3 linked regions of the Alicyclobacillus sp. SO9 genome follow. The protein of the gene in region 1 interacts with the protein of each later gene in a pairwise test. Links are inferred from orthologs where the notes say so. Each region holds a gene or a part of one and is shown in the gene's direction. Other genes may lie near its edges.

Evidence for each region. The genes of interacting proteins can lie anywhere in the genome.
Region 2: the proteins of tuf (region 1) and GI364_RS13420 interact in binary tests that used the Bacillus subtilis proteins (3 or more experiments, as listed by UniProt). The link is inferred for Alicyclobacillus sp. SO9 from one-to-one orthologs.
Region 3: the proteins of tuf (region 1) and GI364_RS23165 interact in binary tests that used the Bacillus subtilis proteins (3 or more experiments, as listed by UniProt). The link is inferred for Alicyclobacillus sp. SO9 from one-to-one orthologs.

Annotation. Positions count from the first base shown.
Region 1 is NZ_CP066339.1:4,688,888-4,691,903, reverse strand. The notes cover bases 1-2,979. They hold tuf (elongation factor Tu), read left to right. Parts: upstream 1-885; coding sequence 886-2,073; downstream 2,074-2,979. Other genes in these bases: rplC (50S ribosomal protein L3), read left to right, coding at 2,804-2,979; rpsJ (30S ribosomal protein S10), read left to right, coding at 2,432-2,740; fusA (elongation factor G), read left to right, coding at 1-864. Also shown: more of rplC, read left to right, coding at 2,980-3,016. UniProt on the Bacillus subtilis protein: GTP hydrolase that promotes the GTP-dependent binding of aminoacyl-tRNA to the A-site of ribosomes during protein biosynthesis.
Region 2 is NZ_CP066339.1:2,872,726-2,875,606, reverse strand. What follows is about bases 12-2,855. They hold GI364_RS13420 (rod shape-determining protein), read left to right. Parts: upstream 12-838; coding sequence 839-1,873; downstream 1,874-2,855. Other genes in these bases: mreD (rod shape-determining protein MreD), read left to right, coding at 2,772-2,855; mreC (rod shape-determining protein MreC), read left to right, coding at 1,914-2,771; radC (RadC family protein), read left to right, coding at 112-795. Outside these bases: more of mreD, read left to right, coding at 2,856-2,881.
Region 3 is NZ_CP066339.1:4,959,705-4,962,543, reverse strand. What follows is about bases 12-2,813. They hold GI364_RS23165 (rod shape-determining protein), read left to right. Parts: upstream 12-802; coding sequence 803-1,825; downstream 1,826-2,813. Other genes in these bases: GI364_RS23160 (flagellar basal body rod C-terminal domain-containing protein), read left to right, coding at 1,946-2,813; spoIIID (sporulation transcriptional regulator SpoIIID), read left to right, coding at 405-707; GI364_RS23175 (M23 family metallopeptidase), read left to right, coding at 12-183. In the rest of the region: more of GI364_RS23175, read left to right, coding at 1-11; more of GI364_RS23160, read left to right, coding at 2,814-2,839. UniProt on the Bacillus subtilis protein: Forms membrane-associated dynamic filaments that are essential for cell shape determination. Acts by regulating cell wall synthesis and cell elongation, and thus cell shape.

The DNA of each region.
Region 1 (3,016 bases):
GTTATCTCCGTCTCCATTGAACCAAAGACGAAGGCAGACCAGGATAAGATGGGGATTGCTCTGGCGAAGCTGGCGGAAGAGGATCCGACATTCCGTACCTTTACGGACGAGGAAACCGGCCAAACCATCATCTCTGGGATGGGCGAACTGCATCTGGAGATCATCGTTGACCGTCTGCAGCGTGAATTCAAGGTCGCAGCCAATGTGGGTCGTCCTCAGGTGGCATACAAGGAGACGATTACGCAGCGGGTTGACCAAGAGGGCAAGTTTGTACGGCAATCCGGTGGTCGCGGTCAATACGGCCACGTCAAGGTTATCTTTGAGCCCTTGGAGCGGGGTGCCGGCTATGAGTTCGCCAACAAGGTTGTCGGCGGTGCAATTCCGAAAGAATACATTCCTGCGGTTGATGAAGGTATTAAGGAAGCGCTGCAAAACGGCGTGATTGCCGGATATCCGATGCTGGATGTCAAAGCCACGCTGTACGATGGTTCATACCATGATGTTGACTCATCTGAGATGGCCTTTAAGATTGCTGGTTCCATGGCTCTGAAGGCAGGGGTGCAAAAAGCGGGTCCAGTCTTGCTTGAGCCTATGATGAAGGTAGAGGTCACTGTGCCTGAGGAATACATGGGCGATATTATGGGAGACATCAACTCCCGTCGCGGTCGTGTGGAAGGCATGGAGGCGCGGGCTGGGGCACAAGTCATTCGCGGTTTCGTACCGTTGTCCGAGATGTTCGGATATTCTACCAGCCTTCGCTCAAGAACGCAGGGTCGAGGCACCTATTCAATGGAGTTCAGTTCATATGAAGAAGTGCCCAAAAACATAGCCCAAGAAATTATTTCAAAGAACAAAGGCGAATAACGCCGAAGGAGTGATTTTTGAATGGCAAAGGAAAAGTTCGATCGGTCGAAACCGCACGTTAACGTCGGTACCATTGGTCACGTTGACCACGGCAAAACCACATTGACAGCTGCTATGACTCTTATCCAATCCAGTAAAGGAATGGGTCAGGCTCAAAAGTACGATGAAATCGATAAGGCTCCCGAAGAGCGTGAGCGCGGAATTACCATTAACACATCACACGTTGAGTACTCCACTGAGGCTCGTCACTATGCTCACGTCGACTGCCCGGGCCACGCTGACTACGTGAAAAACATGATTACAGGTGCTGCTCAGATGGACGGTGCAATTCTGGTTGTCTCCGCTGCTGACGGCCCTATGCCGCAAACCCGTGAGCACATTCTCCTGGCCCGCCAGGTCGGTGTCCCGAACATCGTTGTGTTTATGAATAAGACCGACCAAGTGGACGACGAAGAACTGTTGGAACTGGTTGAGATGGAAGTTCGTGAACTTCTCAGCGAGTATGAGTTCCCTGGTGACGACTTACCTGTCATCCGCGGTTCCGCGCTGAAGGCGTTGGAAGGCGATGCAGACAACGTAAAGGCCATTGAAGATTTGCTGCAAGCGGTTGACGACTACATCCCAACCCCTGAGCGCGACACTGACAAGCCTTTCTTGATGCCTGTCGAAGACGTGTTCACCATTACCGGCCGCGGTACAGTTGCGACTGGCCGTGTTGAACGTGGTACTTTGAAGGTTGGAGACGAAGTCGAAATCGTCGGTATGAAAGAAGAAAGCTTCAAAACGGTTGCAACCGGCATCGAGATGTTCCGCAAACTTCTTGACGCAGCAGAAGCTGGAGATAACATCGGAGCACTGCTTCGCGGTGTTGAACGTAAAGACATCGAGCGCGGCCAGGTGTTGGTCAAGCCGGGCTCTATCAAACCTCACACCAAGTTTAGCGGAGAGGTTTACGTGTTGACGAAAGAAGAAGGCGGCCGTCATACTCCGTTCTTCAACGGCTATCGTCCGCAGTTCTACTTTCGCACCACTGATGTAACCGGCGTTGTTAGCCTGCAGGAAGGTACCGAAATGGTAATGCCCGGCGACAACGTAACGATGGATGTCGAATTGATTGCACCAATTGCTCTTGAGGAAGGTACACGCTTCGCTATTCGCGAAGGTGGCCGCACCGTCGGAGCTGGAGTCGTAACAAAGGTCAACGCCTAAGTCAACAAATAAGTTTGGTTGTTGACTGTGTGAAGGGAGGCTGTCTCGGGTCCGCTTGGTCCGGGGCAGCCTCTTTTGTGATTATGGGTCGCATGACAATGTTGGCCTGCCAATTGCAGTCAGAAATCCTGCGCTCACCACCCTCTGTGATGGCCGTAGCAATTCCCCCTCGTGAATCCTTATAAAATTTTATTAGATTCCTTGTAATCCACACAAATGTCTAGTATACTGTCGAATGTTGGTCTCTGACAGCGATGAGGCAGAAGGTTGCTTATGTGTCCTCAGCCATATGGGGCACCAATGAGGTGGTTTCTGCTGAGCATGTCCATAAAATTGGGCGACAAAGGAGGGAAAACATATGGCGAAGCAAAAGATTCGTATCCGGCTAAAAGCGTATGACCATCAGGTGCTTGATCAATCTTCGGAAAAAATTGTGGATACCGCGAAACGCTCGGGTGCGTTGGTTTCGGGGCCCATCCCGCTGCCGACTGATAAGCAGATTTACACCATTCTGCGAGCACCCCATAAATACAAAGATTCGCGTGAGCAGTTCGAAATGCGAACGCATAAACGTCTGATTGATATCTTAAATCCTACGCCGCAGACCGTAGATGCATTAATGCGTCTGGATCTGCCGTCTGGCGTTGACATTGAAATAAAGCTGTAGTGCCGCATGTGAGCGGAATAAGAATTGACATAGAAGTGTCTTTTGCTTCAGGGAGGTGCGATTATGAAGGGCATTTTAGGCCGTAAGCTCGGTATGACCCAAATCTTCAACGAAGAGGGCGTGGTTGTACCGGTAACGGTAATCGAAGCCGGGCCTTGTGTTGTTCTGCAGAAAAAGCAGGACAGTACAGATGGCTACTCGGCAATACAAATTGGCTTTGCAGATCAAAAGCCGAACCGGGCCACGAAGCCTGAGCAGGGTCATGCCGCTAAGGCT
Region 2 (2,881 bases), 1.8 Mb from region 1 along the record:
CTGACCCTCCCTTCCCCTATGTTGAATCTAGCGAAATCGTTCAGGCCTGTCGCTTCTATCCATGAGATGACGCAGCGAGCGATTTTACGGATGAACCAGGGAGGGTTTGCGATGACAGAGGTCAGGACACTGCCTCAACGAACATTTCATACACCGCGGGAACGCTTATTCACGGAAGGTCCGCAATCGCTAAGGGACGATGAACTGTTGGCCGTGCTCATGCAATCTGGCGGTCGAGGCCTTTCCGTCCATGAACTGGCGCAACGAGTCCTCGCTTCATGTAATGGAATCTACGGACTGCTGGATGTTACAGCTGAAGAATTGATGGAAGTACGAGGTATTGGACTTGCCAAAGCCCTGCAAATCACGGCTGCTATTGAACTTGGCCGCAGAGTCATTCGCAAGCCAGCTCAGAAAAAATTCCAAATTAGCTCAGCAAGTGACGCTGCCGGGTATGTTATGGACAGGATGAGGCACCTTAAAAAGGAACAATTTGTGACCTTGCACTTGGATACGAAACACTGTGTTATTGGAGACGAGATAGTATCTGTGGGCAGCTTGGATTCGTCAATTGTACATCCAAGAGAAATTTTTAAGTCGGCCGTCAAGAGAAGCGCATCGGCCATTCTTTGTGTCCACAACCACCCAAGCGGAGATCCCTCTCCTAGTCCCGAAGACATTGCAGTGACAAAGCGGCTTTGCGAAGCGGGGAAACTTCTTGGTATCGACGTGATTGACCATATTGTAATTGGTGACAATCGCTATATCAGTCTGCAGGCACAGGGTTACATGTAAGACAGGGCCAGGTATCTAGTGATTCGAGAGGAGACAGAATTGAATGTTTGCAGGGCGAGATATGGGCGTAGATCTCGGAACAGCTAATACGTTGGTTTATGTGAAAGGCAAAGGGATTATATTACGGGAACCTTCCGTGGTTGCCCTTCGATCCGATACTGGTGCGATTGAAGCGGTCGGCGAACAGGCGAAACAGATGATTGGCAGAACACCTGGAAACATTGTGGCCGTCCGGCCTATGAAAGACGGCGTCATTGCGGATTTTCAAACAACAGCCACAATGCTGCGGTACTTTATCAGACAGGCAATTAAGAACAAATCATCTTGGTCTGGAAAGCCTAGAGTTATGGTTAGCGTTCCTTCTGGTATCACTGCGGTAGAAAAGCGCGCCGTTGAAGACGCTGCAATTGAAGCCGGAGCACGAGACGCACAGACCATCGAGGAACCCATGGCAGCTGCCATTGGCGCTGGATTGCCGGTTGGAGAGCCAACTGGCAGCATGGTCGTCGATATCGGCGGCGGGACAACTGAGGTCGCAATCATATCCTTAGGCGGAATTGTAACCAGTCGGTCTATTCGCGTTGCCGGCGATGAGATGGACCAGGCTATCATGCAGTACATCAAGAAAAACTACAATATGATGATTGGTGAGCGCACGGCAGAAGATCTGAAAGTGACTACGGGCACGGCCATGCCAGAGGACAACCATTCGACGATGGACACCAGGGGTCGTGACTTGGTAACAGGTTTGCCGAAGACATTTACCATCAGTTCTGCGGAAATCAGCGATGCGCTTTCAGACACCGTTGGTTCTATTGTGGAAGCAGTTAAGGTTACATTGGAGAAGTCTCCTCCGGAACTGGCTGCAGATATTATGGACCGCGGTATTGTCTTGACAGGCGGAGGAGCGTTGTTGCGCAACCTCGACCAGCTTTTAAGCAACGAGACAGGGATGCCTGTGATTGTGGCTGAAGAACCTTTGGACTGTGTCGCAATTGGCACAGGAAAAGCTTTGGACAACTATGACGTTTATAAGCGCCGGACTGCGGTAGCGCGGAAAGCTCAAATACGAAAGTGAATTTCTCAGCCGATTGTGGCTATAAGGATGTGGGATGCGGGTGTCCCGATTAATTACAAATCGTAGGTTATTTATTTTACTGGGAAGCTTTATCATTGTCATTGTTATTGCTGGAGTGAGCATTCGGGGTACAACGAAGTCAGCCAGTTTACCTGAGCGGCTCATTATGGATGCCCAAAATACAGTGGCGGGCTGGATTTACAAGCCTGTTAGTAAAGTTACGGCGTTTCTCCAGGGAATTCACAACCTCCGGCAGATGTACGAGGAGAATGCGCAACTTAAGACAGAATTGCAAAACTACTCTGCGCTGAAAGCTCGATTGCAGTTGGAAGAGGCAAACAATCAGAAGTTGAAAAAGGCCGTGGCTTTTACACAATCCAAGCAAGGGCAGAAGTACAATAAGAAATTCGCACAGGTCATTAGCCGGGATCCGTCGCATTGGAGTTCTGAGATTACCATTGACCTGGGACGTGCAGACGGTGTCGGCCAAAACTCTGCTGTTGTGGCTGCCGACGGAAATCTGGTCGGGAAAGTAGCTGTTGCGGCGCAGCACAGCGCAAAAGTCATCCTTTTGACAGACACGCAAGTGGGAGACGGTGTGTCATCAGAAGTGTTGACCAATCCGAAAGGCAAAGAATTCGGTATCGTTCGGGGTGCTGTCAACAAACCTGGACAATTGCAGATGAGCTTTCTTTCTCCCTTGGCGAAGATTCAGACTGGAGATGTGGTAGTGACCTCGGGTCTTGGACAGATATATCCAGCGGGCCTTGTGATTGGGAAAATCAAATCGATTTCCGGAGGTGCCCAGGGCCTCACACAAACGGCCATCATTACTCCAGCTGCCAATTTTCGCTACCTGCAGGATGTTTTTGTAGTGACTAAAAAGGGGAAGAAGTAGGTGTTGCGGAACATTATTGCTTTTCTGCTGTTGTGGTTGGGCCTTGTCATTGAATCCAGCCTCTTTCAAATTCCGCCTTTGGATACAATTCAACCAAATTTGGTGCTGAT
Region 3 (2,839 bases), 270 kb from region 1 along the record:
ATAGAGTACTATGAATCTCTTGGCAATGTGACGGTGAAACAGGGCGATCACATTGACGCAGGCCAAACTATCGGCACCAGCGGTACCAATCAGTTTGAATCGAAAGCTGGCAACCACCTCTACTTCCAAGTAGACAAAAGCGGTCAGCCCATCGATCCTACCTCAGTATTGCCCAAGCGCTAATAAGGTAACTTTACAGTAACCACGCGGGTTTAGAAGACTAGGTCGGCTCATAGAAGCCACCTAGTCTCTTTTTATTTCCCGGGAAGTATATTAGAGAAAACAAACGCTATATTCACAAAATCAAGGATGACAAGCTCTTATGAACTGAAACAAGGCATACCGTGTACACCCCCTCATATACTGTATCAGACCATCTGAGCACAACTGGGGAGGCGAGGGGAGTGCATGACTACATCAAGGAGCGTACACTGAAAATCGGTGAGTACATTGTGGAAACCCGCAACACTGTCCGCACAATAGCCCGTGAATTTGGCGTATCCAAGAGTACCGTACACAAAGACTTGACGGAACGGTTGCCGGATATTAACCCGGACTTGGCAGAGCGAGTAAAAACTATTCTGGATTACCACAAGTCCATTCGTCACCTGCGAGGTGGAGAAGCCACGAAGCTGAAATACAACAAGGATCCAGAAGAATCTACAAAAAACTACGGGCTTGAGAAAGGAGTTTCGAGCGGACTGTAGAACTATTTCCTATTCGTATCCATTTCTACTTCAAGACGACACCGTACCAGGGGATACGCTCAGATGCACGCTCAGTTGGGGAGGACTCGCCGCAAATGTTTTCTAGAGAGATTGGCATTGATTTAGGTACAGCCAACGTACTTGTTCATGTTAAGGGACGGGGTATTGTACTTGATGAACCAGCAGTAGTCGCTATCGATCAAATTTCTAAACAGGTTGTCGCCGTTGGAGAAGAAGCACGTCGTATGCTAGGCCGGACGCCTGGGAATATTGTTGCAATTCGGCCGCTCCGCGAAGGTGTCATTGCGGATTTTGAAGTTACGGAGATTATGCTTCGTCACTTTATTCGCAAGACCATTGGACGTACCTTAATGGCACGTCCCCAGCTCATGATTTGTGTGCCTGCCGGTATCACATCGGTTGAGCAAAAGGCGGTACGGGAAGCGGCCGAAGCTTGCGGGGCAAGACATGTAGATTTAATTGAGGAACCAAAAGCTGCTGCCATTGGCGCCGGCTTGGATATCTTCGAGCCAAGTGGAAGTATGGTTGTGGATATCGGCGGAGGAACCACTGATATCGCCGTCTTGTCTCTCGGCGATGTTGTGACCTCCGATTCTCTTCGTGTTGCTGGGGACAAGCTGGACGAAGCTATCGTCAGCTACATCCGAAAGCAGTACAACTTATTGATTGGAGAACGAACCGCAGAAGAATTGAAGATGGAAATTGCGACTGTATTCCCAGACAGCCGAACAGGAAAGCAGGACGTACGCGGCCGTGATATGATGACTGGTCTGCCAAAGACCGTGCCCATCGAAGCTGACGAGATGCGCATTGCGTTGGAAGAACCAATTAGTTCAATCATTGCAGCTACGAAGTCCGTTCTTGAAAAGACGCCTCCAGAACTGGCGGCCGATATTTTTGACAAAGGCGTCATCCTCACTGGCGGCGGAGCACTCGTAGACGGTTTGGACAAGCTGATGATGCAGGAACTGCAGATTCCTGTCCATGTTGCAGAAGATCCCATGCACTGTGTCGTAGAAGGTACCGGGATGTACCTGGAGAGCCCGTATCGCAGGCGAGCTGCCAAAAACCAAAAGGCTGCCCGAGGCTACAGGTAGACGAAGATACAGGAACAGCGAAGGCCGCAGCCGACATACGCCACATCTAGACACAGATAAGCGGTCCTTTGCCCGGCGATCAGACACATGGGCAAACTGAAGGAAGAATGAGGTGAAGGTATGCTTCGCGGACTCACAAGTTCCGCGTCCGGCATGTTGGCGGACGAACGAATGCAGCAGCTTCTGACCAATAATCTGGCAAATGCTCAGACACCGGGGTTTAAGGCTTCCAACGGAGCCCTATTGTCTTTTCCTCAGGAACTCATTCGGATGATGGGTTACACTCACGAGAACTTCAATACAGGCACTCCGATTGGAAGTATCTCTTCTGGCGTTGATTTTCAGGAAGGCGTCCCGAATTTTGCGGAAGGTCCGGTACAAAGCACGGGCCGTGCTCTAGACGCAGCCATTGTGGACAAGGCCAGACCGGGAACCTTTGCTGATGTGACAGGGCCCAATAACCAGGTTCAAGCTGTAAACGGCACGATTTCAGCTGCACCTGGTGGTCGTCTTCAAATTGCAGGACAGCCATTGGCGGTACTGAACAGCAACGGGAAACCGGTACAAGGGATGTATGCTGTGAAGAACCCTGCGTACAAAGGGACAGCCCTGACTGCTGCTGACGGTAAGCCAGACTATGACAAGGCAGGTCATCCATCCTATCTGTTCGCAAATGCCGCCGGAAAGATTGTCGGGACACCCGCAAATGCTGCCTACAGTGGTTGGGCCGTCCGAGTTGGGACAAGCAATAACATGGGGGACCACAGCTTCTACGCAGTTGCGTATTCTTCAAATCAAGGGCCAAAAGGCATAGCGCTAACCAGGGACGGCCACTTCCAAGTAAACAGTCAGCATCAACTGACAGACACAGCGGGACATCCCATTCTTCCTGTAGGTCCTAATGGCAGGCCCATAGCGAACGGCAGAATTGTCATGAATCCCAACTACAGCGGAAAGACACTGTTTAATTCACAGGGCGGGCCAGTGACGGATGCGAATGGACAACCTTCATAT